DNA from 4 places in the Hydrogenophaga sp. SL48 genome. Region 1 is predicted to be linked to each of the others. Evidence: predicted binding sites of a transcription regulator. Region 1 holds the regulator's gene; each other region holds the start of a gene.
What was found. Region 1 encodes sigma-54, which starts transcription at its own class of promoters, with help from an activator protein. Its sites were predicted from a motif close to TGGCANGNAANCTGCTTT; they were not measured.
Positions count from the first base shown of each region.

Region 2: a site for sigma-54 is predicted at 4,414-4,431, ahead of IM738_RS15955 (GTP cyclohydrolase II). Genes of this name have one in related genera too.
Region 3: a site for sigma-54 is predicted at 3,927-3,944, ahead of nirB (nitrite reductase large subunit NirB). Genes of this name have one in related genera too.
Region 4: a site for sigma-54 is predicted at 3,924-3,941, ahead of nifE (nitrogenase iron-molybdenum cofactor biosynthesis protein NifE). Genes of this name have one in related genera too.

Region 1 covers NZ_CP063400.1:5,096,678-5,103,965, forward strand. The annotation lists gene argS (arginine--tRNA ligase) at 1-1,377, shown strand, start outside; gene IM738_RS24270 (SPOR domain-containing protein) at 1,391-2,071, shown strand; gene IM738_RS24275 (thiol:disulfide interchange protein DsbA/DsbL) at 2,147-2,785, shown strand; gene lptA (lipopolysaccharide transport periplasmic protein LptA) at 2,922-3,566, shown strand; gene lptB (LPS export ABC transporter ATP-binding protein) at 3,596-4,345, shown strand; gene rpoN (RNA polymerase factor sigma-54) at 4,458-6,101, shown strand; gene IM738_RS24295 (THUMP domain-containing class I SAM-dependent RNA methyltransferase) at 6,246-7,288, shown strand, end outside.
Region 2 covers NZ_CP063400.1:3,364,590-3,371,877, forward strand. The annotation lists gene IM738_RS15935 (amidohydrolase family protein) at 1-363, opposite strand, end outside; gene IM738_RS15940 (LysE family translocator) at 376-1,014, opposite strand; gene upp (uracil phosphoribosyltransferase) at 1,061-1,690, opposite strand; gene IM738_RS15950 (URC4/urg3 family protein) at 1,721-2,956, opposite strand; gene IM738_RS15955 (GTP cyclohydrolase II) at 2,982-4,280, opposite strand; gene IM738_RS15960 (ketopantoate reductase family protein) at 4,472-5,392, shown strand; gene ompA (outer membrane protein OmpA) at 5,431-6,087, opposite strand; gene IM738_RS15970 (sodium-dependent bicarbonate transport family permease) at 6,267-7,274, opposite strand.
Region 3 covers NZ_CP063400.1:2,913,475-2,920,762, reverse strand. The annotation lists partial or broken gene nirD (nitrite reductase small subunit NirD) at 1-293, opposite strand, end outside; gene IM738_RS13800 (type IV pili methyl-accepting chemotaxis transducer N-terminal domain-containing protein) at 304-1,086, opposite strand; gene nirB (nitrite reductase large subunit NirB) at 1,225-3,696, opposite strand; gene IM738_RS13790 (type IV pili methyl-accepting chemotaxis transducer N-terminal domain-containing protein) at 4,046-5,338, shown strand; gene IM738_RS13785 (bifunctional protein-serine/threonine kinase/phosphatase) at 5,523-7,274, shown strand.
Region 4 covers NZ_CP063400.1:1,618,668-1,625,955, forward strand. The annotation lists gene nifK (nitrogenase molybdenum-iron protein subunit beta) at 1-1,341, shown strand, start outside; gene IM738_RS07825 (2Fe-2S iron-sulfur cluster-binding protein) at 1,491-1,838, shown strand; gene IM738_RS07830 (hypothetical protein) at 1,841-2,215, shown strand; gene IM738_RS07835 (hypothetical protein) at 2,414-2,899, shown strand; gene IM738_RS07840 (hypothetical protein) at 2,998-3,342, shown strand; gene IM738_RS07845 (ferritin-like domain-containing protein) at 3,358-3,837, shown strand; gene nifE (nitrogenase iron-molybdenum cofactor biosynthesis protein NifE) at 3,982-5,475, shown strand; gene nifN (nitrogenase iron-molybdenum cofactor biosynthesis protein NifN) at 5,497-6,897, shown strand; gene nifX (nitrogen fixation protein NifX) at 6,912-7,288, shown strand, end outside.

The DNA.
Region 1 (7,288 bases):
GCCGAGGCGTTCGGGCAACAGCCGCGCAACGGTCAGCGACTGATGGTCGAGTTCGTCTCGGCCAACCCAACCGGCCCGCTGCACGTGGGCCACGGTCGCCAGGCCGCGCTGGGCGACGCCATCTGCAGCCTGTACCAGACCCAGGGCTGGGACGTGCACCGCGAGTTCTATTACAACGACGCGGGCGTGCAGATCGGCACCCTGGCCCATTCCACGCAACTGCGTGTCAACGGCTTCAAGCCGGGTGACGAATGCTGGCCGACCGACCCCGAGAACCCGGCCAGCAAGGGGTTCTACAACGGCGACTACATCCAGGACATCGCCAACGATTTCCTGGCGAAGAAGACCGTCAAGTCCGACGACCGCGAGTTCACCGCCAGCGGCGACGCGCAAGACCTCGACGGCATGCGCCAGTTCGCGGTGGCCTACCTGCGCCACGAGCAGGACCTGGACCTGCAGGCCTTTGCCGTCAAGTTCGACCACTACTACCTGGAGTCCAGCCTGTACACCAGCGGCCGCGTGGACGCGACGGTGAAGAAACTCGTGGACGCCGGCAAAACCTACGAGCTCGACGGCGCGCTGTGGCTCAAGTCCACCGAGTACGGCGACGACAAGGACCGCGTCATGCGCAAGGGCGACGGCACCTACACCTACTTCGTGCCCGACGTGGCCTACCACATCGCCAAGTGGGAGCGCGGTTTCACCAAGGTCATCAACATCCAGGGCACCGACCACCACGGCACCATTGCGCGCGTGCGCGCCGGCTTGCAGGCCGCTGGCGTGGGCATCCCCCAGGGCTACCCCGACTACGTGCTGCACACCATGGTGCGTGTGGTGCGCGGCGGCGAAGAGGTGAAGATCAGCAAGCGCGCCGGCAGCTACGTGACCCTGCGCGACCTGATCGAATGGACCAGCAAGGACGCGGTGCGTTTCTTCCTGCTCAGCCGCAAGCCCGACACCGAATACACCTTCGACGTTGACCTGGCCGTGCAGAAGAACAACGACAACCCGGTGTATTACGTGCAGTACGCCCACGCGCGCATCTGCTCCGTGCTCGCGGCCTGGGGCGGCGATGTGGCGACGCTGAAGGACGTGGACCTCGCGCCGCTGGACAGCCCGGCGGCACAGGCGCTCATGCTGTTGCTGGCCAAGTACCCGGCCATGCTCAGCGACGCCGCACGCGACTTCGCGCCGCACGACGTGACCTTCTACCTGCGCGAACTGGCCGCGAGTTACCACAGCTACTACGACGCCGAGCGCATCCTGGTGGACGACGAGGCCGTGAAAAAGGCCCGTCTGGCGCTGGTCGCTGCCACCGCGCAGGTATTGCACAATGGTTTGGCGGTGCTCGGCGTGAGCGCACCGCAAAAGATGTGAATTGAAAGCACCCATGAAACTTCAAGCTACGCAGGCGAGAAAGCACCACGGCGGCACCCTCACGGGTTTCGTGGTCGGCCTGCTCGTCGGTCTGGGCGTGGCCCTGTCGGTGGCGGTGTACGTCACCCGCGTGCCCGTGCCGTTCGTGGACCGGGGCGTGTCGCGCAAACCGGCGCAGGACGCGGCCGAGGCCGAACGCAACAAGGGCTGGAACCCGAACGCTGGCCTGGCGGGCAAACCCGCGCCGTTGCCTGAGCCCCCTGTGGCGCCGCAGCCGTCCACCCCCGAGCAGACGCCACCCGACAAGGACGCGAGCGCCACCAAGACCGATCCGGCCAAACCCGGCGCCACCAAACCCGCCGATGCGGCCACGGCCAAGCCCGAAGCCGATCCGCTGGGTGATCTCATGAAGTCCAAGACCGGGGCTGCCGCCGACCCGGCTGCGGCGGGCGCCGATCCGTTCGCGTATTTCGTCCAGGCCGGGGCCTTCAGGTCACCCGAAGAGGCGCAGGCCCAGAAGGCGCGCCTGGCGATGCTGGGCATGGACGCCAGCGTCAGCGAGCGCGAGCAGGCGGGGCGCACCGTCTACCGTGTGCGCATGGGCCCCTTCGGCCAGAAGTCGATGGCCGACGCCACCCGCGAGCAGCTGGAGGTCAACGGGGTGGAGGCCGCGCTGGTGCGCGTGCAACGCTGACGCTGGTGCTGCCGGCTCACGGAACTTTTCGCTTTGGACACAGCCCCAACACACCCTTTCAAGGAGTTTGACCACATGGACCGTCGAGTTTTTTCCCGCAGCCTGTTCTCTGTCGGCGCCGCCGCAGCGGCCGGCATGAGTTTGACGCCCGCGCTCGCCCAGCGCGTCGCGTTCCAGGAGGGCAAGGACTTTGTGCGCCTGGCCAAGCCCGCGCTGACCGAATCGCCCGCAGGGCAGGTCGAGGTGGTGGAGTTCTTTGCCTACAGCTGCATCCACTGCTTCAACTTCGAGCCGGTCTTCAACGAATGGGTCAAACGCAAACCGGCCCACGTCAACGTGCGTCGCATGCCGGTGGCCTTCAACCAGAACTTCGTGCCGATGCAGCGCCTGTATTTCACGCTGGAAGCCATGGGCCTGGTCGACAAGCTGCACGAGAAGGTGTTCAAGGCGATCCACGAAGAGCGCCTGCCGCTGACCACCGCACCGGCCATCCTGGCCTGGGTGGAAAAGCAGGGCGTGAACCGCGACCAGTTCACCGGCATCTTCAACGGTGCCGCGGCCAAGCTGGGTGAAAAGGCGATCGGTCTTCAGGACGCCTACCAGGTCGAAGGCACGCCCGCACTGGGCGTCGCCGGGCGCTTCTACGTGGGCGGCCAGGGTCCACGCACCCTGCTGGTCGCCGACACGCTGATCGCCGAGGTTCGCAAGGGCTGAGCTTTTCGGTCCACGCGCACAAGGCCCGCTGTCTGCGGGCCTTGTGCTTTCAGGTGGGGAACAAACTCACGCCGAGGCAGCGAAACGTGTTTTGCACCGCTACAATGAATGCAAGATTTGTGCCCTCCCCAAAGCCATGCCCCAACACACCACGCCCCACCGTCCTTCTGCCTGGTTGTTTGTCGCGGTCCTCGCGCTGACGCTGTCCTCCGCTGCCCGGGCGGAAAAAGCCGACAAAGACAAACCCATGAACGTGGAGGCCGACGCCCTGCGCTACGAAGACACGCGCCAGACCAGCGTGTTCACGGGCAACGTCGTGCTGACCAAGGGCACCATCGTCATGCGCGGCGCCAAGATGGATGTGCGTCAGGATCCCCAGGGCAGCCAGTACGGTCTGCTGGTGGGCACCCCAGAGAAGCCCGGGTTCTTTCGCCAGAAGCGTGAGGGACTGGACGAGTGGATCGAAGGGGAGGGAGATCGCATCGAATACGACAGCAAGGCCGAAACCGTGCTGTTCACCGGACGGGCCGTGTTGCGGCGTTACCGTGGCACCCAGCTCAACGACGAAAGCGTGGGCAGCCAGATCCTCTACAACAGCCTGACCGAGGTGTTCACGGTCAAGGGTGGCGACACCAACCGAACCGCCGCCAACCCGACCGGCCGCGTGCGCGCCATGCTCACGCCGATTCCGGACGCACCGGCCGCCAATGTGCCCGCGCCTGTGCCCACCGATCCAGCCAAGCTGCGTCCCAGCAGCAAGATCACCGAGCCTCGCAAGTGACGGGGACCGTCTCCAGCCCACAGGGTGGGATGGCGTCGAACAGCCGCCTGGAAGTTCGGGGTCTCAAGAAGTCCTATGGCAGCCGCAAGGTGGTCAAGGACGTGTCGCTGTCGGTGGACAAGGGCGAGGTCGTGGGGCTGCTCGGCCCCAACGGCGCGGGGAAAACCACCTCGTTCTACATGATCGTGGGCCTGCTGCGCGCGGACGGCGGTGAGATTCTGCTCGACGGACGGCGCATCGAATCCCTGCCCATCCACCGCCGTGCCCGCCTCGGCCTGGGGTACCTGCCGCAAGAAGCGTCGATCTTCCGCAAACTCACGGTCGCGCAGAACGTGCGCGCCGTGCTGGAGCTGCAGCACGGGCCTGACGGCCAGCCGCTGCGTGAATCCGAGATCAACAGCCGGCTCGACGAACTGCTCAAGGACCTGCGGGTGGACCACCTGCGCGACTCGCCCGCGCCGTCCTTGTCGGGCGGCGAGCGCCGGCGCGTCGAGATCGCGCGTGCGCTGGCCACGCGGCCCCGCTTCATCCTGCTCGACGAACCCTTCGCCGGCATCGACCCGATCGCGGTGCTGGAGATCCAGCACATCATCGGTTTTCTGAAGGCGCGCGGCATCGGCGTGCTGATCACCGACCACAACGTGCGCGAAACGCTGGGCATCTGCGACCACGCGTTCATCATCAGCGACGGCCACGTGCTGGCCAGCGGCACGTCCGCCGAGATCGTCGAAAACGCCGAGGTGCGCCGCGTGTACCTCGGCGAAAACTTCCGCATGTGAGCATGACCCCCACGCTCCTCACTTCGTGTGGTTCGCTGCCCCCCAAGGGGGCTGATTCGCCTTGGGGCGGCCCGGCGGCGAATCGTTTTTCCGAGCAAGCGGGACAGGCCCTGTGAAACAAGGTCTGTCGCTGCGCGTCTCGCAGCACCTCGCACTCACCCCCCAGCTGCAGCAGTCGATCCGGCTGCTTCAGCTGTCCACGCTGGAGATGGCCCAGGAGGTCGAGCAGATGCTCGACGAAAACCCGTTCCTGGAACGCGGCGAAGAAACGGCCGAGCGCGAAGACTTTGGCCTGGCGCAGACCGATGCGCCGGTCAGCGTGGCCGAGCAGATCGCCGACGCGGCCTCGCCCGTGGATGAATTCCCGGTGGCTGCCACCGAGTTCGACAGCCGCGTGTCCAGCACCGACAGCGCGCCGTCCGAGAGCGCACCCGCCGACGATCTGGAAAGCCGGCTCGAAGGCGCCAGCCCGGTCGAAGAGAGCTGGGAAGGCGACGGCACCGTCGAAATGGCGCCCGATGACAGCGAGTGGGGCGGCGACGCCCCGGCGCGCAACAACAGCTCCTCCGGCGAAGACGACGAAACCGCCAGCGCGGCCGATCTGGCGCGTGTGCCCGTGAGCCTGCAGGACCACCTGCACGAGCAGGCGCGCTGCCTGCGCCTCTCCGACGAAGACCGCGCCGCCCTGTATTTCCTGATCGAGTCGCTCAACGACGACGGGTACCTCGAAGACCGCATGACCGACCTGGCGCGGGCCTGGTGGCAGCTGTCGGCCTCGCCCGTGTCCCACGCCGAGCCGGCGTTCGAGGTCATCGAGGCCATTGAGGGCCGCCTCAACACCGCGCTGCAATGGCTGCAGCAGATGGAGCCTGCCGGTGTCGGCGCGCGCGACCTGGGCGAATGCCTGCGCCTGCAGATCCTGGAGATGCGCAATTCGCCGGCCGCCCGCGCGGCGCTCGCCATCTGTGGCCAGCCGCTGGAGCTGATGGCCAAGCGCGATGTGAAGCGCCTTTGCGGCCTCTGCAGCCTGGACGACGAGACGGTGCGCTCGGGGCTGTCGCTGATTGCACGGCTGGAACCCAAGCCGGGCCGCCGCTTCGTGGACGTGGAGCGCAACGTGGTCGTGCCCGACGTGATCGTCACGCGCGCCGGTCGCGGCTTCAAGGTGTCGCTCAATGCCGAGGTCATGCCGCGCCTGCGCGTGCACGACGTCTACGCCAACGCCATGCGCGGCAACCGCGGGGGCCGTGACAACGGCGGCGAGGCCGGTCACGCTGCCATGCAGCAGCGCCTGCAGGAAGCGCGCTGGTTCATCAAGAACATCCAGCAGCGCTTCGACACCATCCTGCGCGTCTCCAGCGCCATCGTCGAGCGCCAGCGCAACTTCTTCATGCACGGCGAACTCGCCATGCGCCCGCTGGTGCTGCGCGAGATCGCCGACGAGCTGGGCCTGCACGAATCCACCATCAGCCGCGTGACCACCGCCAAGTACATGTCCACGCCGTTCGGCACCTACGAGCTGAAGTATTTCTTCGGCTCCAGCCTCGGCACCGAGACCGGTGGCAACGCGTCGAGCACCGCGGTGCGTGCGCTGCTCAAGCAGTTCATCGCGGCCGAAGAGGCGGCCAAGCCGCTCTCCGACAACCAGCTTTCCGACCTGCTCAAGGAGCAGGGCATCGAGTGCGCGCGCCGCACCGTGGCCAAGTACCGCGAAGCGCTGCGCATCGCGCCGGCGAATTTGCGCAAGGCGCTGTGAACACCCCCTGCGCCGCTTCGCGTCTCCCCCCTCAAGGGGGGCCGCACCCGCGGCTTGGCAAAGCCAGTTCCGTGGTGCGTGCTGGAAACGGGCGCGCGTGATCGCCACCTGCGGACGCACCCGCGCTCAACATCTGTACTTCCTGTGAACCAACTCAAACTCTTCCTCCCCTGCGCCGCCGGCGTCGAGGACATGCTGGCCGACGAGGTGCAGCGCATCACCAGCGAGCCGCTGGCCTTCAAGGCGCGTGGCGGTGTGGGCGTCAAGGCCTCGTGGCGCGATGCCATGCGCCTGAACCTGCACAGCCGACTCTCTCAACGGGTCTTGGTGCAGCTGTGGCACGGCGGCTACCGCAGCGAGCAGGACTTGTACAACGCGGCTGGCGAGATCGCCTGGGAAATCTGGTTCACGCCGAAGCAGACCATCAAGGTCGAGATCACGGCGCAGCACAGCCCGCTCACCAGCCTCAACTTCGCTGCACTGAAGATCAAGGACGCGATCTGCGACCGCTTCCGCGACAAACGCGGCGAACGCCCCAGCGTGGACACCACCTGGCCCGACGTGCGCATCTACGCCCACCTCACCACCGAAGAGCTCACGCTCTACATCGACACCTCGGGCGAGCCGCTGTTCAAGCGCGGCTGGCGCGAAGACAAGGGCGACGCGCCGCTGAAGGAAACCCTGGCCGCGGCCATGATCGCCGCCACCGGCTGGAACGGCGGCGCCGCCGACTCGCTGGACGCCATCACCCCGCTGTACGACCCATGCTGCGGCAGCGGCACGGTGGTGATCGAGGCCGCGCAGATCGCGCTCAACATCCCGCCGGGCATGTTGCGCCGCTTCGCGTTTGAAAAGATGCTGCCCTTCCAGCCCCACGTGTGGACCGCCATCCAGGACGAAGCCGAGCGCGGCATGCGCGACTGGCCCGAGGGCCACGCGCCCATCGTGTTCGGCAGCGACGTGTCGTTCCGCATGGTCGATTTCGCGCAGCGCAACGCCGAGCGCGCGGGCGTGGCCCAGGCGGTGGAGTTGCGCGGCGGCGACGCGCTGCAGCGCATGCCGCCCACGCAGACGCCGGGCCTGATGCTGCTCAACCCGCCGTATGGCGAGCGCATCGCCGCAGCCGGTGTGGCGGGTGAGAATGCGAGCGCCCGTGCCCAGCGCATGGAGCCGCGCGCCCCGCGCGT
Region 2 (7,288 bases), 1.7 Mb from region 1:
GGTGTCCACATGGCTGCGGATGGCGAGCAGGCCCTTGGCCACCGCCCAGTCGCAGTAGGTCAGCGCGCGCTGAACCAGGGCTTCTTCGGTCAGCAGCGGCTTGAGCTCACCCCAGAGCGCGATGCCCTCCAGCAGCGTGCCGCTCTGGTTCACGCGCGGCAGGCCGTAGCTCAGCGTCGCGTCCATGTGGAAATGTGGGTCGCAGAACGGCGGCGAGAGCAACTGGCCGGCGGCGTCCAGCGTCTGGTGGGCCGGCGCTTGCAGCCCCTCGCGCACCTCAACGATGCGGCCGCCCCGCACCGCGACCGACATGCCGGTGCGGCCGTCGGGCAGACTGGCCTGGGTGATGAGCAGGTCGAGCATGGGCGGTCCCGGTCAGGGGGCGTGGCGGCGGTAACCCGCCAGCAAGGCGGCCAGCAAGCCCATGCCCACGGCGCAGCCGCGGTGCAGCCAGCGCAGACCGGCCTGCGACAACCAGCGCACCGCCTGCCGCCCGGCGACGGCGTAGGCCACCATCACCCCGGCGTCGATGACCACGAACAGCGCGCCCAGCGCCGCATACTGCGCCACCACCGGCAATGCCGGGTCCACGAACTGCGGCAGGAAGGCCGCAAAGAACAGCAGGGCCTTGGGGTTGGACAGCGCCACCGTGAGGCTGCGCAGAAAAGCGGCGCGGCCCAGGGCCTGACGACCCGGCACCTCGGCCAGGGCGGCCTGCAGGTCCAGCGGCGGGCTGCGCCACAGCTGCACCGCCAGCCACAGCAGGTAGAGCACGCCCACCGCGCGCACCGCCTCGAACAGCCAGGCCGACGCCGCCAGCAGCGAGCCCAGGCCCACGGCCACCACCGCGATCACGATGCCGCTGCCCAGCGTGGCCCCCGCGATGCCCCAGCCCGCGCGGCGCATGCCGCCCGCCATGCCGTTGGAGAGGGCCAGCAGCATGGTGGGGCCGGGAATCACCGCCAGCGCGAGCGAGGCGGTGGCGAACATCAGCAGGGTCTGCAGGTCGGGCATGGGGTCGGTCTCCGGTGGGGCGCGGGTCGTTCAAGGATGGGCGGTGTCACTGCGTGCCGAAGATGCGGTCGCCCGCATCGCCGAGGCCGGGCAGGATGTAGCCGTGTTCGTTGAGCTGGCGGTCGATGGCCGCTGTGTAGATCGGCACGTCGGGGTGGGCCTTCTGCAGCGCGGCCACGCCCTCGGGGCAGGTCAGCAGGCAGACGAACTTGATGGACTTCGGCCGGGTCTCCTTGAGCCGATCGATGGCGGCGATGGCCGAGTTGCCGGTGGCCAGCATCGGGTCCACCACGATCACGTCGCGCTCGGGCATGTCGGACGGCATCTTGAAGTAGTACTCCACCGCGGTCAGCGTCTTGGGGTCTCGGTAGAGGCCGATGTGGCCCACGCGCGCACCCGGCACGACGTTGAGCATGCCCTCCAGGATGCCGTTGCCCGCGCGCAGGATGGACACGAACACCAGCTTCTTGCCGTCGATGACCTTGGCGGTCATGGTCTCCAGCGGCGTCTCGATTTCAATGTCCTGCATCGGCATGTCGCGCGTGACCTCGTAGGTCATGAGCAGGGACAGCTCGTTGAGCAGGCGGCGGAAGCTGTTGGTGCTCGCGTCCTTGCGGCGCATCAGCGTGAGCTTGTGCTGCACCAGCGGGTGGTCGATGAGGTGGACGTTGCTCATGTTTGTGCCTTGTGTTGTTGTGGGGGAAGACTAGAAGACGGTGCCGTCGCTCACGATGTTCAGCGGCGGCAGGCCGTCGCGCAGCCGCTGGGCGAGCAGGCGGCCCGCGGCCCAGGTGCCGCCTTCGAGCACGCAGGCCAGTGGCATCTGTTCGGCGCTCAGGCCCAGCTCGGTGCGCACCAGCGGCGCGAGTTCGTCGAGCAGGGCCACGGTGAGCGCGCGCCACTCGACGATGAAGGGATCGCCCGCCTGCCAGGGCCGGGTGGCCCAGTCGGCGGGCAGCGGGCGCAGCACACCCGCGTCGATCAGCAGGCCGCCGTTGCGGTACTCGGGCAGTCCGGTCAACGCATCGAGCCCGGTCACGCGCACGCCCGCCCATTCAAACGGCTCCAGCAGCGAATAGGTGAGCCACTGCGAGAGCTTGTGGAACGGCACCCAGCCGGCGGTGAGGCCTTCGCCCACCACGGCCGGGTGCGGCCAGCAGTCGCCCAGCGCTTGCTCGCCGATGGCGTTCTGCGCCGGCCAGATGCCCGAGAGTGTGTCCAGCAGCAGGACCAGGATGGCGTGCGCCGCCACCGTGCCCGCCCCGTTCGCGGTGAGCGCGTCGAACAGGCCACCGGGCCGCCCCGTCGCGCCAAACACCGACGGCTGCGCACTCAGCACCGCGCCCAGGCGGCGCAGCAGCGCGGCCCGCCCCTCCAGGCCCACCAGCGGGTTGTCGTCGCCCACCTGGAACGCCGCCCCCAGCTGCGCCGCCGTGAGCGCGGCCAGACCGGCGGCGTCCACCCGCAGCGGCTGCGCCGGATCGCTGGAGAACAGGCCCGAGGTGAAGGCGTGGAAACTTGCCACGCCCAGGCCCTCGGAGCGGGCGAAGCCCTGGCCACTGTCCGCCTCGCGGAAGCTCCACCGCGGGCCCGCGCCGGCGTCGAGCAACACGCTCACCAGCGCCATGTCGATCTGCGCGCGCGCACGGGTCGCGGCGTCCACCGGGCCGAGCAGCGCGTCGAGCTGGCCCGCCCGGTCCACCCCGCCGGCCTCGAAGTGCCGCCAGCGGCTGTGGTACGGGATGCCGCCGTCGGGGAAGCGAGCGTGGGTGAGTTCGGCCACGGTGCTGGCGGCCAGCGCCAGCGCGCCGTCGTTGACCGTGAAGCAGTCGGATTCGCCGGCGCGGGCACGCGCCAGCAGCTGGCCCGAACGCTCGCGCACGGCGGTGGTGGAGCGCAGCGCGTGGGCCGCGCCGGCGGCCGTGTGGGCGTCGGTGGTCATTCGGTCACCCTCCGTGCTGCGGCGCTCACAACAACCCCCGGCCCTTGGCGATCTTCAGCTCGTCGGCGTCGGGCACCACGCCGGGTGTGAAGTAACCCGCCGCCATCTTGGCGTCCATCTCCACGCGCGCGTCGGCGGGGATCAGTTCGTCCGGGATGTTCACGCGTTCGCCGACCTCGATGCCCGAGCCGGTGATGGCGTCGTACTTCATGTTGCTCATCGACACCAGCCGGTGGATCTTGGTGATGCCCAGCCAGTGCAGCACGTCGGGCATCAGCTCCTGGAAGCGCATGTCCTGCACACCGGCCACGCACTCGGTGCGCGCGAAATACTGGTCGGCCGTGTCGCCGCCCACCTGGCGCTTGCGCGCGTTGTAGACCAGGAACTTGGTCACCTCGCCGAGCGCCCGGCCTTCCTTTCGCGAGTACGACACCAGCCCCACACCGCCGCGCTGCGCGCCCTGGATGCACTCTTCGATGGCGTGCGTGAGGTAGGGCCGGCAGGTGCAGATGTCGGAGCCAAACACGTCGGAGCCGTTGCACTCGTCGTGCACGCGGGCGGTCAGCGTCACCGACGCGTCGGCCAGGTCGCGCGGGTTGCCGAAGATGTAGACCGTCTGCCCGCCGATGGGTGGCAGAAACACCTCCAGGTCGGAGCGCGTGACCAGCTCGGGGTACATGCCGCCGGTCTCTTCAAACAGCACGCGGCGCAACACCGCCTCGGTGCAGCCAAAGCGCTTGGCAACCCCTGGCAGGTACCACACCGGCTCCACCGCCACCTTGGTGACGACGGCAGCGCCGCCCGCCGTGAGGAACTGCCCGTCGGGCTTCAGGCGGCCCTTCTGCAGCGCGTCGATCACCTCGGGCAGGATCACGTGCGCCTTGGTCACGGCGATGGTCGGGCGGATGTCGTAGCCCGCCTCCAGCTCGGTGGCGTAGGCGTCGGCGATCACCGCGCCCCAGGGGTCCATGCTGACGATCTTGCCGGGGTCGGCCCACTGCGGGTAGGGGCCGATGATGTCGGTGGGCGCGGTGTTGGTGAGGTCGGCGCGGTGCTCGCGCTTGAGCGCCCCCGCCGCCACGGCCAGCGCGCGGTACACGCTGTAGCTGCCGCTGTGGGTGCCGATCACGTTGCGGTTCGACACGTTGAGCGTGGTGCCCACCACCGGCCCGCGTTCGCGCGCGGTGGCCGCGCCCCACACGATGGGCAGCGCGCCGAACCCGCCGGAGTGCGAGGTGAGCCGGATGTGGCGCGGGTGCGGCGTGTTGGGCGACGCAGGCGCCACGGCCACGGGGGATTCCGACGACGGGGTTTCTGCAGACATGTGCACACCTTGGAAGCTTGGAAACAGCCATCGCTGGCGAACCCGCCGGAGCCGACGCGGTGTCGGCCCCGTGGCCTGAGAGGCTGAGCGTCTTTCGCGCATGCCCGAGCAACGCTCTGCCTCTGCACCCACTTTAGCAAGTGCAATGCCAACCGCAAGCCGCACATGCCCGCGCGTTCCTAAAATCACACATGGCTTCCACATCCCCTTCCCTTTCCGTTGCCGTGCTAGGCGCTGGCGCCGTCGGCTGCTTCTACGGCGGCATGCTGGCCCGCGCCGGCCACCGTGTCACCTTGATCGGTCGGCCGCAGCACGTGCAGGCCATCCAGGCCAATGGCCTGCGCATGCAGACCCTCAGCTTCGATGAAGCGGTGCCGCTGGCCGCGAGCACCGAAGCGTCCGCCGTGGCCGATGCCGACCTGGTGCTGTTCGCGGTGAAGTCAACCGACACCGAAACGGCCGGTGCGCAGATGCGCGAGCATCTCCAACCCGGCGCGCTGGTGCTCTGCCTGCAGAACGGCGTGGACAACGCCGAGCGGCTGCGCGCGGTGCTGCCGGGCGTGGACGTGGCCGCCGCCGTGGTCTACGTGGCGACCGAGATGGCCGGCCCCGGCCATCTGCGCCACCACGGGCGCGGTGAACTGGTGATCGAGCCCTCGCCCACCAGCGACGTGGTGGCCCGGGCCCTCATCGCCGCCGGCGTGCCCACCGAGGTCAGCGACAACGTGCGCGGCGCGCTCTGGGCCAAGCTCATCCTCAACTGCGCCTACAACGCGCTCTCGGCCGTGGGCCGCATCCCCTACGGCGAGCTGGTGCAACGCCCCGGCGTGCGGGACGTGATGCGCGACGTGGTCGCCGAGTGCCGCGCCGTGGCCGCGGCCGACGGCGTGAACCTCCCCGGCGACGTGGACGCCGCCGTGCGCCGCATCGCCGAGACCATGCCCAGCCAGTTCTCATCCACCGCGCAGGACCTGATGCGCGGCAAGCCCAGCGAAATCGATTTCCTCAACGGCCAGGTGGTTCGACGCGGCGAGGCGCTCGGCGTGCCCACGCCAGCCAACCGCGTGCTGTGGGCGGTGGTGAAGCTCGCGGAGGGCAGCGCGGCCGCCTGAATTTCGTGGGCGGGACCGTGACAACCCGCCCTCGGTCATCAAGGCTTCTGCGTGCCCACCACCTCGATCTCCACACGGCGGTTCTGGGCGCGACCGTCGCGGGTCTGGTTGGACGCCACCGGCTGCGACTCGCCCTTGCCTTCGGTCTTGATGCGGTCGGCCGGCACGCCTTTGCTCACCAGGTAGGCCTTGACCGCCTCGACGCGGCGAATGGACAGCGAGCGGTTGTAGGTGTCGGTGCCGATCGCGTCGGTGTGGCCCACGGCGATGACGGTCTCGACGTCGACCTTGGCCATGTCAGCGACCAGGCCATCCAGGGCGGCCTTGCCGGCCGGCTTGATCACCGACTTGTCGAAGTCGAACAGGGTCCCTGCCTGAAGGGTCATGGCCATCACCGGTGCGGGGGCCACCACCACCGGAGCGGGCGGTGCCGGGGCCGGTGCGGGGGCAGGTTCCGGTGCGGGGGCCGGCGCGGCGGCCACGGGCGGGAGCGGCTTGATGGCGCCGTCGCAGTCCGGGTGGGCCGTGGCCGGTGTCCAGTGGTTGTTGCGCCAGCACAGCTCGTTGCTGCCGTTGCGCCAGACCAGGTCGCCACCGCCGTTCGTCCAGTTGTCGACGGTCTGGGCCGCGGCGGCAGACGCCAGGGTGACCGACGCCACCAGCAGGGCCATGCGGTTGAGGTTGTGCTTGTTCATGGGGATTCCTTTTCAATGTTCACGCAAGCGTGGGGGGAAGACGTCGGCGGGTCTGTGCGCTAACCAACCGAGTGCGCTCAGTCTAGGAATCCACCCGGCGCGCGCTCATCGGAAGCCACCGCAAGTGCGTGTAGGACAACATGCCGTCCCGCCATGGCCCATCTGTGCAGCGGCACCGGTCAACCGGCCATCGCCACCTGGGTGTACAGCGGGATGCCCAGCAGCATGTTCAGCGGGAAGGTCAGCCCCAGCGACAGGCCGACGTACAGCGAGGGGTTGGCCTCCGGGATCGCATAACGCACCACCGCCGGCACGGCGATGTAGGACGCGCTGGCCGCCAGGGTCATGAGCAGCGCCGTGTCGCCCGCCGGCAGGCCGGCCAGGCGGCACAGGCCCCAGGCCAGCGCCGCATGCAGCAGCGGCGCCAGCACCCCGTACCCCAGCAGCCACGGCGAACACCCGCGCAGCCCGGGCAGGTTGCGCGCGGCCTTCAGGCCCATGTCCAGCAGGAAGAAGGCCAGCATGCCCTTGAACAGGTCGCCCGAGAACGGCTGCATCGCCTCGCGCCCCGCCTCGCCGGTGACCATGCCCACCAGCAAGGCGCCCAGCAGCAGCAATTGCGAACCGTCGGTGAACGACTCGTGCAGCAGCTTGCGCCAGTCCCCGTGCCCACCCGCGACCGCGGGCGCCGGCGCCAGCGCGGCCACGCCGCCGGCAGACACCACCAGGCCCTCGGCCGGCACCTGACGCAAGCGGTTGGCCAGCAGCACGGCCAGCACGATCGCGGGCGACTCCATCAGCGCCATGGCCGCCGCCATGTGACCGCCGTGCGCCACACCGAGCTGGTCCAGGTGGGCGGTGGCGGTGATGAAGGTCACCGCGCTGACCGAGCCGTAGGTGGCGGCCAGGGCCGCCGCGTCAAAGCCCGACACCAGGCAGCGCAGCACCGCATACCCGGCCAGCGGCACCACCACCGCCAGCGCCACCGCGATCGCGAGCCCCGCGCCCACCTGCGCGTTCAGCCCCGACGCGGCCAGCGCAAAGCCCCCCTTGAGGCCCAGCGCCATCAGCAGGTACATGGACAGGAAGCGGGAGATGGAGGCCGGGATCTCCAGGTTGGACCTGAGCAGGCCAGCGGCGGCGCCGACGACAAAAAACAGGACAGCGGGGTCGATCAGCGTGTGCAGGTTCATGGGTTTCT
Region 3 (7,288 bases), 2.2 Mb from region 1:
TGGCCGTCTTCCACCTTCACCGCAAATTTCGGCGTGCAGCCTTCGTCGGGCGCGGCGGCCTGGCCGGTGCACAGGCCGATGGTCCAGTTGTGCAGCGGGCAGGCCACGCTGGTGCCGAACACGATGCCTTGCGACAGCGGGCCGCCCTTGTGCGGGCAGCGGTCGAGCAGGGCGAACACCTCGTCCTGGTCGTTGCGGAACACGGCGACATCGAGGCCCTGGTCGCGCGCCACGCGGCGCGAGCCGAGCACGGGGATGTCTTCAACGCGGCAGATGGCTTTCCATGGGTTCATGTCAGGGTCCTCAGGTTTTGATGGCGGCGAACAGACCGGTCACCCGGTCCATCACGCTCAGCAGGTTTTCACTCGTCACGAACACGTCGGACAAAGGTTTGGGGGACGCTCCAGCGCTCTGCATGCGCTGCAGGGCCTGGTCGAAGAAGAACCACTGACCGTCGGCCAGCTTCAGTTCGTCGCGGATGCGGTCGGTCGCCTCGGGGGCCTTGCGCAGCAGGTCCATGGCACTCAGAAACTCGGTGCGGGCCTTGCCAATCTCGGTGGCCGCGGTCGATGCATCGACCGGCAGCGTGGCGGCGAAGTAGAACTTGGCCATGCGCTGCGAGAGCATGCGCTGACGGCCGGCCACGTTGACCAGCTTGCCCACCGGGCGGCCGGAGGCGGCTTCGTACTGCTCCGTGCCCTGGTGCGCCAGCGCCAGCACGCGGGCATCGGCCTGCAGCACGGCGGCCGCGCCCGGCTTGCCCGGCGTCACGCCCACGAGCGCGGTCTTGTAGTCGCTCCAGGCGCCTTCGAGCTTCACGTAGGTGTCGCGGATGTCGTTCGATGGTGCGTAGGCCTTGAGCTCCACGAGCTGGCGGTCGAACAGGGCCATCGACTTGTCGAGCACCCCCTGCGCGGCGGCGCTTTCGGTCTTGTGCACCAGCGCCAGCCAGGCCTTGCCCATGCGCTGGCTCAGCATGCGCTGGCGGCCTGCCTTGTTGATGGCATCCCCTAGGTCATTGACCTGGGCATGCACACTCAGCAGGGGCAGACCCACTGCGGCAACGATCAGCGTGCGACGGTTCAACAGATTGGTTTTCATGGTGCAGCTTTCAAAAAAAGACGCCAGTGTCCTGAAGAGCGCCATTCTCAAAAATGCAGTAGTTGAAGAATTTCATGGATTGCCGTGGTCAGTGCTCACAGATTGATGTACATCAACCTCCGCTCAGGCGTTCACTGCCGCAAACTGGCGGGTATCGACCTGGGCTTCCTTGAAGTCGAACCACGGATCGGGCTCGCCGTCGAGCGCGAACTGCAGGCGCTCCCACAGCGCCTTGCGGCCGGCGGCGTCGTCGAGGATGCGCTTTTTCACGTAGTCCAGGCCCACGCGGTTGACGTAGTGCACCGTGCGCTCCAGGTACCAGCCTTCCTGGCGGTACAGCTCGCAGAAGGCGCCGGTGTACTCCATCACCTCCTCGGCGGTTTTCACCTTCACCAGGAAGTGCGCCACCTCGGTCTTGATGCCGCCGTTGCCGGCGATGTACATCTCCCAGCCCGAGTCGACGCCGATCACGCCCACGTCCTTGATGCCGGCCTCGGCGCAGTTGCGCGGGCAGCCCGACACGGCGAACTTCACCTTGTGTGGCGCGTACATGCGCCACATCGCGCGCTCCAGGTCCTTGCCCATCTGGGTCGAGTCCTGCGTGCCCATGCGGCACCACTCGCTGCCCACACAGGTCTTCACCGTGCGCAGGGCCTTGGCGTAGGCGTGGCCCGAGGGCATGCCGATGTCTTTCCAGACGTTGACCAGGTCTTCCTTCTTCACGCCCAGCAGGTCGATGCGTTGTCCGCCGGTGACCTTGACGGTGGGGATCTTGTACTTGTCCACCGCGTCGGCGATGCGGCGCAGCTCGTCGGCCGTGGTCTCGCCGCCCCACATGCGCGGGATCACCGAGTACGTACCGTCTTTCTGGATGTTGGCGTGCGAGCGCTCGTTGATGTAGCGGCTCTGCGGATCGTCCTTCGCCTCCTTGGGCCAGGTGCTGATCAGGTAGTAGTTGATGGCCGGGCGGCAGCTCGCGCAGCCGTTGGGCGTCTTCCAGCCCAGGTGCGAGAACACCGCAGCGGTGGTCAGCAGCTTGCTGCCGTCGGCCAGCGGCGTGCGGATCGCTTCGCGCACCGCTTCGTGGCCGTGGTCGGTGCAACCGCACATGGCCTTGAGCTTGGGCGTGGCCGAGTAGTCGCCGCCGGCGGTGAACATGAGAATCTGCTCGACCAGGCCGGTGCACGAGCCGCACGACGCGCTGGCCTTGGTGTGCTTCTTGACCTCGTCCAGGGTGAACAGGCCCTTGTCGCGGATCGCCTTGCAGATGGTGCCCTTGGTCACGCCGTTGCAGCCGCAGACCTCGTCGCTGTCCTTCATGGCGGCGGCCTTGTTCTGGCCCTGGTGGCCCACGTCGCCGATGTTGCTCTCGCCAAACATCAGCTTGTCGCGGATGTCGGCCACGCTGCGGCCGTCGCGCAGCAGCTTGAAGTACCAGCTGCCGTCCACCGTGTCGCCGTAGAGGCAGGCGCCGATCAGCTTGTCGCCCTGGATCACCAGCTTCTTGTAGACACCGCCCGAGGGGTCGCTCATCACGATCTCTTCGGTGTCGTCGCCGCCGGTGAAGTTGCCGGCGCTGAAGAGGTCGATGCCCGTGACCTTGAGCTTGGTCGAGGTGAGCGAGCCGGTGTAGCGGCCGATGCCGAACTCGGCCAAGTGCGTGGCCAGCACCTTGCCCTGTTCGAACAGCGGCGCCACCAGGCCGTAGGCGATGCCGCGGTGCGCCGCGCATTCGCCCACCGCGTAGATGCGTGCGTCGGTCATGGTCTGCATGGTGTCGCTCACCACGATGCCCTTGTTCACGTGCAGGCGCATGCTTTCGGCCAGCGCCGTGTTGGGGCGGATGCCCACGGCCATCACCAGCAGGTCGGCCGGCAGCTCGGTGCCGTCCTTGAAGCGGATGGCTTTCACGCGGCCGCCCTTGCCGCCGTCCTGGTCGCCCACCAGCTCCTGCGTCTGCGCGCCGATCAGGAACTTCATGCCGCGCTCTTCCAGCGAGGCCTGCAGCATCTTGCCGGCCACGTCGTCGAGCTGGCGCTCCATCAGCCAGGGCGCCACGTGCACCACGCTCACTGTCATGCCGCGCTTCATCAGGCCGTTGGCCGCTTCCAGGCCCAGCAGGCCGCCGCCGATGACCACCGCGTGTTTGTAGGTCTTGGCGGCGTCGATCATGGCCTGGGTGTCGGCGATGTCGCGGTAGGCCAGCACGCCCTCCAGGTCCTTGCCGGGGATGGGCAGGATGAAGGGGTTGGAGCCGGTGGCCATGATCAGGCGGTCGTACTCGGCCGACACCTTCTCGCCGCCGGGGCCGACCGCGTGCACGATGCGCTTGATGCGGTCCACCTCGGTCACCTTGAAACCCGCGTGCAGGGTGATGCCGTGGTCGGTGTACCAGGACCAGTCGTTCAGCACGATCTCTTCCAGCGTCTGCTCACCGGCGAGCACCGGCGAGAGCAGGATGCGGTTGTAGTTGGGGTGGGGCTCCGCGCCAAACACGGTGATGTCGTAGAACTCGGGCGCGATCTTCAACAGCTCTTCGAGCGTGCGCACACCGGCCATGCCGTTGCCCACCATCACCAATTTGGATTTCTTCATTGCGGCTACTCCAGTTGCGGATCACTTGGGTTGGGTGCATGCGGTGTGCGAGCGCGATCACGCGCAGGCGCCGTGGCACCAGGGAAGGTCAGAGGAAAAGGGTTTCAATGGCCGTTGGCCAAGGCCAGGCTTGCCAAGTTGCAAGTCCGGTATCACGCTGCACACGTCGTTGTATGCAGAGCCCCGACGCTGCGGTCGGGGTCGAGCGCTTCGTCACGCTCACCACGAACAATGCAAAAGCTGTGCCATATGATCCGGCGCTGGCCGGGACGGCACCGCGGGGTGCCGTGTGCAGCGGGCGCGCGCCTTGCATGGAACCCGGTGTGGCTGCTTCAAGTCCTTGATTCATATGACATCTGTGCTGGTTTTTCTGGCGGGTCCCCAGGGCTCGACCCCGTTGGTGAACGACCTCGCGTCCGTGGGCGCCGAGGTGGTGGCGGTGCAGGGCGCCGGCAGCAATTTGGTGCGGGAGGTGGTGCGCCATGCACCAGACATGGTGGTGGCCAACCTGCCCCTGCCCGATGAGGCGTGGTTCGAGGCCTGCAAGGCCCTGGCTTCGGTGGCGCCTTGCCCGGTGCTGGTGTTCACCGCCGACGGCGACGCCGCCCACATCGAGCGCGCGGTGGCCTCGGGCGTGCACGCCTGGGTGGTCAACGGCTACGGCGCCCAGCGCCTGCGCCCGCTCATGCAGCTCGCGCAAGCGCGCTTCAAACGCGAGCAGGCCCTGCTCGAAGAGCTGCGCGACGTGTCCACCCGCTTCGAGGAGCGCAAGGCCGTGGAGCGCGCCAAGGGCATCCTCATGAGTGCGCGCCAGGTGTCGGACGACGCGGCCTTCGAGATCCTGCGCACCGCCTCCATGCACAGCAACCAGCGCCTCGGGCAGGTGGCGCAGCACATCATCCAGTCGGCCCACTTCGCCGAGGGGGTCAACCGCGCCGGGCAACTGCGCATGCTCTCGCAGCGCCTCGTCAAACACTGGCTGCTGCGGCTGGCGGGCGTGCAGGCCGCGCACCACCTGGCGCTGCAGGCCGATTCGGCCGGGCGCATCGACGCCAACCTGGCCCTGCTCGGCAAAAACCTCTCACAACCCACCTTCGGCGACCTGCTCGCGCAGGTGGTGGCCACCTGGAAGGCGCTGAAGAAGGCGCTGAAGGCCGAGCCCGCGCCCGATCAGCTCGCGCCCATCAACGCGCTGGCCGAGCGCCTGCTGCAGGACGCCGAGCGCCTGACCGCCAGCCTGGAGAGCGCGGGCAGCGTGGCCCCGCTGCGCATGCTCAACATGGCCGGGCGCCAGCGCATGCTCTCGCAGCGTTTCGCCAAGGCGGCCTTGCTCGGCGTGCTGGAGACGGCCGAACAACCGCAGCACCAGGCCGACGGGGAGGCCGCGCGCCAGGCGTTCGAGCAGGGCCTGGCCTACCTGAACGGCCTGCCGCTCTCCACGCCCGAGATCCGCCGCACGCTGGAGTCCGCCGCGCAGGGCTGGCAGCAGGTGGTGGCCGGCGCCGACCACGTGCGCCGCCCGGCCGGGCGCGACCGCCTGCTGCGCCTCGAAGGCCTGGCGGCGGCCAGCGAAAGCCTGCTGGACGACTTTGAGCAACTCTCGGCGCAATACGAACGCAGCATGCAAATGCTCATGGGGTAGACAGGACGCCCCCTGCGCCGCGCTTGCAGCGCGTCACCCCCCACTGGGGGGCGACACCAGCCGTCCGGCAAAGCCGGCCCGGCGGTGTCCCTGGGTTGGCGCGGCTTCATGCACACGGACTCACGCTCCGGCTGCATTGAAGGGTTGCACCAAGTTTGGGCACTTTTCTTGCTAACGTTGGTGCATGGCTTTTCAACTTGACATCGGCTTTGTGTGCCAGACCGGCCGCAAGGCATCCAACGAGGACTTCTGCGCCGCCATGCTGCCGCCAGAGGGCCAGGAAGACATGGGCTCCATCGTCGCCATCGCCGACGGCGTGAGCACCGGCGGCATGGGCGGCGAGGCGGCGCAGACGACGGTCACCAGCCTGGTGCGCAGTTACCACGACACGCCCGAAACCTGGGACACCACGGTCGCGCTCGATCGCATCATTGGTGCACAGAACACCTGGCTCGCCGGCATCAACCGCCGCCGCCAGCCCGCCATGGGCCTGACCACGCTCACCGCGCTGGTGCTGCGCGGCCAGTCGTACACCGTGGCCCATGTGGGCGATTCGCGTTGTTACCTGCTGCGCGAGGGCCAGATGGTGTTGCTCACGCACGACCACGTCGTCAACCACCCCGACCTGCACCACCAGCTGCTGCGCGCTGTGGGGCTGGAGGACCACCTCGTGGTGGACTACCTGCAGGGCGATGTGCAGGTGGGCGACACCTTTGTCATGCTCACCGACGGCGTGCACGGCAAACTGCGCGAACGCCAGCTCGCCGAGTGCGCGGCCCAGGCCGATGCCCAGGCCGCCGCCGAACGCCTGGTGGCCGAGGCGCTGTCTGCCGGCAGCGACGACAACGTCACCGCCATGGTGGTGCGCGTGCAGGGCCTGCTCGACCCCAACCTGCAGGACGCCGGCCGCGCCGCGCAGAGCCTGCCGATCCCGGCCAAGCTCAAGGTCGGCGAAGTCATCGACGGTCTCACCGTCACCGCCACCGTGGCCGACAACGGCATCAACCTGCTCTACCAGGTGCGCGACCCGGCGAGCCAGGCGCTCTACGCCCTGAAAACACTGCACCCCGCCCGCGCCCACGACCAGGACGAACGAGCCATGCTCGCGCACGAAGCCTGGCTCGCCAAGCGCATGATGTCGTCGCGCGCGGCCGATCACCTGGTGGCCATCCACGACCACCTGCCCAGCCGCCGGCCGCGCAGCGCCTGCTACCTGCTGTACGACTGGCACAGCGGCGAAACCCTGCAGCAGCTGCTCGACCAGCAGCACAAGCTCGGGCCGGTGCAGGCCGTGAGCGCCGCCATGCAGACCCTGCGCGTGCTCGGCCTGTTGCACCGCCAGGGCGTGATCCACCGCGACATCAAGCCCGCCAACCTGCACCTGGGCGACGACGGCGTGTTGCGCGTGCTCGACCTCGGTGTGGCGCTGAGCGGGCGCGAGCCACAGAGCATGCGCCGCCTGCACGCCGGCACGCCCAGCTTCGTCAACCCCGAGCAGTGGGGCCACCACAGCAAGGCCGGCGGCGGCGCCACCGAAGGCGAACCCGAGCTGCCCGACGCCCAGAGCGACCTCTTCGCGCTCGGCGTCACGCTCTACCAGCTGCTCACCGGCAAGCTGCCCTACGGCGAGGTGCTGCCCTACCAGCTCGGGCGCTACTACCGCGACCCAACCGCCCCCAGTCGCCACAACCCCGAGGTGCCGATCTGGCTCGACCACGTCCTGCAGAAGGCCGTGGCGCGCGACAAGGCCCAGCGCTTCGAGACCGCCGAGGAGTTCCTGCTCGCGCTGGAGCGCGGCGCCTCGCGCCCGCTCACCGTACCGCCCGCCTCGGCGCTGCTGCACCGCGACCCCACCATGTTGTGGAAGCTGCTGCTGGGCTTCAGCGTGCTGTTCAACCTGCTGCTGGTCTACTGGCTGCTGTTTCTGCCCAAATAACGCGCCTCGTTCGG
Region 4 (7,288 bases), 2.0 Mb from region 1:
GGCGCCGTGTACGTCGCCAACGGCTTCCAGAAGACGCTGAGCTTCGTGCACGGCAGCCAGGGCTGCGTGGCCTACTACCGCTCGCACTTCAGCCGCCACTTCAAGGAACCCACGTCCTGCGTGAGCTCTTCGATGACGGAAGACGCGGCGGTGTTCGGTGGCCTGAACAACATGGTCGACGGCCTGGCCAACGCCTACAGCCTGTACAAGCCCGACATGATCGCGGTGTCCACCACCTGCATGGCCGAAGTGATCGGTGACGACGTGGACGCCTTCATCAAGACCAGCAAGCAAAAAGGCAGCGTGCCCGACGAGTTCGACGTGCCGTTCGCCCACACCCCGGCCTTCGTCGGCAGCCACATCACCGGCTACGACAACGCGCTGCTGGGCATCCTGCGCCACTTCTGGGACGGCAAGGCCAAGACCACCGAACCCCTGGTGCGCGTGCCCAACGACAGCATCAACTTCATCGGTGGCTTCGACGGTTACGTCGTCGGCAACATGAAGGAAATCCGCCGCATCTTCGATCTTTTTGGTGTGCAGGTGAACATCATCTGCGACCCGTCCGGCAACTGGAACACGCCCACCGACGGCGAGTTCCGCATGTACGCCGGTGGCACCTCGAAAGAAGAAGTGGTTGCAGCCCTGCACGCCAAGGCAACAATAGTGTTCCAGGAATTCTGCTGCGAGAAGACCAGCAAGTTCATCGCCGAACACGGCCAGGAAGTGATCACGCTGAACGCCCCCATCGGTGTGGCAGGCACAGACCAGTTCCTGATGGAAATCTCGCGCCTGACCGGCAAACCGATCCCGGCCGAGCTGGAAAAGGAACGCGGCGAACTGGTGGACGCCATGGCCGACAGCCAGGCCCACCTGCACGGCAAGCGCTACGCCCTCTACGGCGACCCGGACCAGATGCTTGGTTACGCCCAGTTCCTGCTGGAACTCGGTGCCGAACCCTCGCACGTGCTGGCCACCAACGGCACCGAAACCTGGGCCAAGAAGGTGCAGGAGCTGTTCGACTCGTCGCCTTACGGCGCCGGCTGCAAGGTCTACCCCAAGCGCGACCTGTGGCACCTGCGTTCGCTGCTGTTCACGGAACCGGTCGACTTCCTGATCGGCAACACCTACGGCAAGTACCTGGAGCGCGACACCAAGACCCCGCTGGTGCGCATGGTGTTCCCGATCTTCGATCGCCACCACTACCACCGTTTCCCCACCTGGGGTTACGACGGCGGCATGCGCGTGCTGGTCACCCTGCTCGACGAATTCTTTGAGGCCCTGGATGCGAACACGATTGTTCCGGGCAAGACGGACTACAGCTACGACATCATTCGGTGAATGAGTCCCCCCGCGCCGCCTTCGGCGTCACCCCCCAGGGGGCGCCGCTGGCGGCCGGGCGAAGCCCGTTCCGCGGCGGCCTGGGTGAGCTTCCCTTCGCTTGTCTGGTGCTGTCTCGGTCGGCGTTTTTATCTTTCTAGAGGTGCCCTATGGCCAACGTGACATTCAGTTCTCCGCGCATGAAGAAGGACCTCACGGTCTATGCCATCGCGGGTGACACCAAGACCTTGCTCTCTGTGGCGAAAGCCAACAACATTCCGCTGGATTTCGAGTGCGAGAACGGTGAATGCGGCTCCTGCCAGTTGCAGGTGACCGTGCTGTCGGGCAACACGCCGCACGGCGTGGCGCTGACCGAAAAAGAGAAGACCGTGTTGAAGCTGGCCGGCAAGATCACGGCGCAGCAGATCGCCGACGCCGAGACCAAGGACCTGCCGCCGCCGTGGCGCCTGGCCTGCCAGTTCATCGTGCGCAACGAAGACATCGTCGTGAAGTTCTGACCATGAACACGCCCGCCACCCCCACAACACCGGCGCCCGATGGATCGGGCAGCACGGCCCTTGAGGCGGTCTACATCAAGACCACGCAGGACGGCCGCAAGGTCGAGGTGATCGACGGCTGGGTGTGTCTTGGTGGTGTGCGCGAGGCCGACAACCTGATCGCCATGGACGAGCACCCGAACCGCCAGGCGATTGCCAAGACGGTGCCAGGTGCCACCCATGTGGCGGGTCGCCTGCCCCTGACCCTGCCTGAGGCGGCCGTGGCTCAGGGCGCTTTGTCGATTGCCCAGCGGCAGTTCGATGCCAGCCCGGCTGGCATCACGCAGCGCTTGCGAAAAGCCGTCTGGGCGAAAACGGCCTCCGAGGGTGTTGAGTGAGACCGCTGTGCGTTCGATGCCACAAACTCCGTTCGGGCTGAGCTTGTCGAAGCCTTGCGCGGTACCGGCACGAAGAACCCTTCGACAAGCTCAGGGCGAACGGCATCGGGGCCCACGGCGCTCGGGACGAACAGACCCCGTTGAAAACGGGGCGCACACGAAGCTGGCCCTGATCCCCCACAGCCCACGGAGAAGACCATGATCTATGTGGTGGAAATGCCCGAACAAGCCGCCCCGCGCGCCTGGTTCGCCTACGACGAGGCCGACTTCGCCCGCAAGGTCGAGGCTGGCGATCCGCTGCAGCCCTGGGAAATTTTTGACACGCTGAGCGCGCGCGAACTGCTCAGCGACATCGGCCACGAATCGGTGGACGCGACCGCGCGCGAGCGCTACCCGGCCATCTGTGCGCTCGGCGACAGCCACGGCTGGGACGCGGCCCTGTACCGCGCCGACCACCTGCTCGGCAGCGGCGTGCTGAGCGCCGAGCCGGTGAGCGAGGCCGCGGCGTTCGAAGCCGCGCTGGCCGCACGCGGCGGGCTCACCTGCGTCTACCGCGGCGACCGCGACGCCATCGGCGCGTTTGAAGGCGCCGACCCGCGCATTGCCGGCAAAAACCACTGGCACGCGCGGCGCGCGCTGTACGAACAGCTGGTGGCGCTGGAAGTGCTGGCCGACGACAACTGACTGACGCGTGGCCGTGAAGCCGGGGTGCACCGAAACCACCTTCTCCATCTTGTTGCCAGACCCCTGGTTTTCTCCTTGCACACACCATGATCGCCCGCATGCAATACCTGATCCTGCAGAACAGCGGCGAGGTCATGGCGCGCCTGCTCGCTGAACTGCAGGGCGAGGACGAGCTGTTCGCCAGCGCCAACACCCTGGCCTGTGTGGAGATGCATCTGCTGCGCATGGCGCAGACGCTGGCGCACTGGCCGGAGCCGCTGCGCCTGCGCCTGGTTCAGCTCGACTGGCACGGCTGGGCCCGCCTGCAGGACCTGCTGGAGAGCGACGGCCAGCCACGGCGCGAAGAAGTCTGGTACGGCATCCACGCCCTGGTGCCGGCCACCCTGGAACTGATCGCCCAGCTGCGCCACAAAGAGCCGGTCTGGTTTGAATTGGGTTTTTGACCGAAGGAACACATCATGGAATCCGTAGAAGAATTTCTGGCCCACACCATCCAGCTGGAGAACGAAGCCGCGCTGCGCTTCGGCCAGCTCGCCGACGCCATGCGCACGGCCGGCAACACCGAGGTGGCCCAGCTGTTCCGCCAGCTGGCCGACTACTCGCTGCTGCACCTGGGCGACGCGCGCGAGCGCGCCGGTTACCGCAACCTGCCCACGCTGGCCGAGGCCGACTACCAGTGGCCCGACATCGAAAGCCCCGAGGCCGCCGCCATCTGGGCCGCCGACCCCTTCATCGGCATCGAGCAGGCCTTGCAGGTGGCACTCGACGCCGAGAGCGCCGGCCTGGCGTTTTACGACAACGTGCTGCAGACCACGACCGACCACGAGATCAAGGTGCTGGCGAAAGAGTTTGTGGAAGAGGAAGCGCAGCACGTGGCCGAACTCGAGCGCTGGATTGCCTTGCACCGCACGGGTGAGAAGCTGCCGCTGGGTCGGTAGGAACCACTGTCGCAAAGCGCCCGCGACATTCCCTTCAAACCCGCCATTGCGCTGAGCAAAACGACCTGAAAAGGGTGAAAAAGGCCTGGCACCCAACTTGCAAAGAGGCTCACAACCCACCCTCTGCACCGTCTGGAGTCCGCCATGTCTGTATCGCTCAAGGCCAAGATCGCTGAAGTGTTCGAGGAGCCCGGCTGCGACATCAACCAGGGCAAGAGCGAGAAGGAACGCAAGAAGGGCTGCACCAAGCAGCTCTCGCCCGGCGCCGCGGCCGGTGGCTGCGCCTTCGACGGCGCCAAGATCGCGCTGCAGCCGGTGGTCGACGTGGCCCACCTCGTGCACGGCCCCATCGCCTGCGAAGGCAACTCCTGGGACAACCGGCACAGCGCCTCGTCGGGCTCCACCATCTACCGCAGCGGCTTCACCACCGACATCAACGAGCTCGACGTGATCTACGGCGGTGAAAAGCGGCTGTTCAAGTCCATCCGCGAAATCATTGAAAAGTACGACCCGCCCGCGGTCTTCGTCTACCAGACCTGCGTGACCGCGCTGACCGGTGACGACATCGAAGCCGTGTGCAAGCGCGCCGCCGAGAAGTTCGGCAAGCCGGTGATCCCGGTCAACGCGCCCGGCTTCGCCGGCCCCAAGAACCTGGGCAACAAGCTCGGCGCCGAGGCCATCCTCGACTACGTCATCGGCACCGTCGAGCCGGAGTTCACCACGCCCTACGACATCAACATCATCGGCGAGTACAACCTGGTGGGCGAGCTGTGGCAGGTCAAGCCGCTGCTCGACGCGCTGGGCATCCGCATCCTCTCGTGCATCTCGGGCGACGGCCGCTACAAACAGATCGCCAGCGCCCACCGCGCCAAGGTCAACATGATGGTGTGCTCCAAGTCGATGATCAACATCGCGACCAAGATGGAGCAGCGCTACGGCATCCCGTATTTCGAAGGTTCGTTCTACGGCATCAGCGACATGAGCGAGACCCTGCGCCAGATCGCCAGCCTGCTGGTGAAGCAGGGCGCCGATGCCGAACTCATCGAACGCACCGAGCGCCTGATCGAGGTGGAAGAAGCGCGAGCCTACAAGCGCATCGCCGAATACAAGCAGCGCCTGCAAGGCAAGCGCGTGCTGCTGATCACGGGCGGTGTGAAGTCCTGGTCGGTGGTGGCGGCGCTGCAGGAAGGCGGCATGGAGATCGTCGGCACCAGCGTCAAGAAGAGCACCAAGGAAGACAAGGAAAAGATCAAGGAGATCATGGGGGAGGGTGCCGACGCCCACATGATCGACGACATGACGCCGCGCGAGATGTACGCGATGCTCAAGGAAGCGCGCGCCGACATCATGCTCAGCGGTGGCCGCTCGCAGTTCGTGGCGCTCAAGGCGCGCATGCCCTGGCTCGACATCAACCAGGAACGCCACCACCCCTACGGCGGCTACGAGGGCATGGTCGAGCTGGTGCACGAAATTCACCGCGCGATCTTCAACCCGGTGTGGCAGCAGGTGCGCATCCCCGCGCCCTGGGGTGACGACGGCGAGAGCCTGGGCGCCGTGACGCCGACCGTCACGACCGATCACCTGAGCGGCATCGCGGCCAAGGCCATGGGCCTGGAGCCCGAAGAAATCCCCGCCTGACGCAACCCACAGGAAACCACCATGGCCCGCGTCGTCGAATCCAAAAAAGCCTGCACCGTCAACCCGCTCAAGATGAGCCAGCCGCTGGGCGCGAGCTTTGCGTTCCTGGGGCTGGACGCCTGCATGCCGGTGATGCACGGGTCACAGGGTTGCACCTCGTTCGGTCTGGTGCTGCTGGTGCGCCACTTCAAGGAAGCGATCCCGCTGCAGACCACGGCCATGAACGAGGTCACCGCCATCCTCGGCGGCTACGAGAACATCGAGGCGGCGCTGCTCAACATCCGCAAGCGCGCCGCGCCCAAAGTGATCGCGATCTGCTCCACCGGCCTCACCGAGACCAAGGGCGACGACGTCGACGGTTACCTGGTCACCGCGCGCCAGCGCCACCCCGAGCTGGCCGACACCGAAATCATTTACGTGTCCACGCCCGACTACGTGGGCGCGTTTGAAGACGGCTTCAAACACGCCATCACCGCCATCGTGAAATCGCAGGTCAAGCCGCTGCCGGTGGTGGCACACCAGGTCACGCTGCTGCCCGGCAGCCACCTCACGCCGAGCGACATCGACGAGCTGCGCGAGATCATCCAGGCCTTTGGCCTGAATCCCATCGTGTTGCCCGACATCTCGGGCTCGCTCGACGGCCACATCGCGACCGACTGGCGCGGCACCACCCTGGGTGGCACGACGCTGGAGCAGATCCGAAGCGCTGGCGCCTCGGCCTTCACGCTGGGCATCGGCGAGCAGACGCGCGAAGGCGCCGAGGCGCTGGAGACCATCGCCGGCACGCCGCTGGAGATCTTCGAGCGCCTGACCGGTCTGGCCTGCAACGACCGTTTCCTGCAGCGCCTCTCGTTGCTTTCGGGCAAGCCCGTGCCGGCCAAGTACCGGCGCCAGCGCAGCCAGCTGCTCGACGCCATGCTCGACGGCCATTTCTACACCGGTGGCATGAAGGTCGCCATCGCTGCCGAGCCCGACCTGATGCTGGCCCTGGGCGGCTTGCTGCACGAGATGGGGGCCGAGCTGACCTGCTGCATCAGCACCACGCAGTCCAAGGCCCATGCGCTGCTGCCGGCCGATCAGGTGCTGCTCGGTGACCTCGAAGACCTGGAGATCGCGGGCAAGGACTGCGACCTGCTGGTCACACATTCGCACGGCCGCCAGGCCGCCGAACGCTTGAACAAGCCGCTGCTGCGCGTGGGCTTTCCGGTGTTTGACCGCGTCGGCAACGCGCACAAGGTGAGCGTGGGCTACCGCGGCAGCATGAACCTGATCTTTGAAATCGCCAACCTGATGATCGAACGCATCGCCCACCACCACGCGGGCGACTGGCCGATCACGCCTGAAGCGCAGTTGGCAACCAAGCGCTTGGACCAACGCAACGACCCCCTCCCATCAACCCCACTGGCCGCGGCCAGCGCCTGACCCAGGAGTCCACCATGAAAATCGCCTTCGCCACCCAGGACAAGGAGCGCGTGGACGCGCACTTCGGCTGGGCCAAGAGCATTGTTGTCTACGAGATCGGGGCCGCTGGCCACCAGTTTGTCGAGAGCTTCGAGTTCGGCGACAAGCTCGAAGAAGACGGCGACGAGGACAAGCTCGCCCCAAAGCTCGAAGCCATCAAGGACTGCGCGATCCTCTACGTGGCCGCCATCGGCGGCTCGGGCGCGGCGCGTGTCGTGGCCATGAAAATCCACCCGATCAAGGTGCCGCAACCCGAAAACATCGCAGAGATCCTGGACAAGCTGCAGATCGTGCTGCAAGGCACGCCACCGCCCTGGCTGCGCAAGGCCATGGCCAAGGACAGCGAACGCGC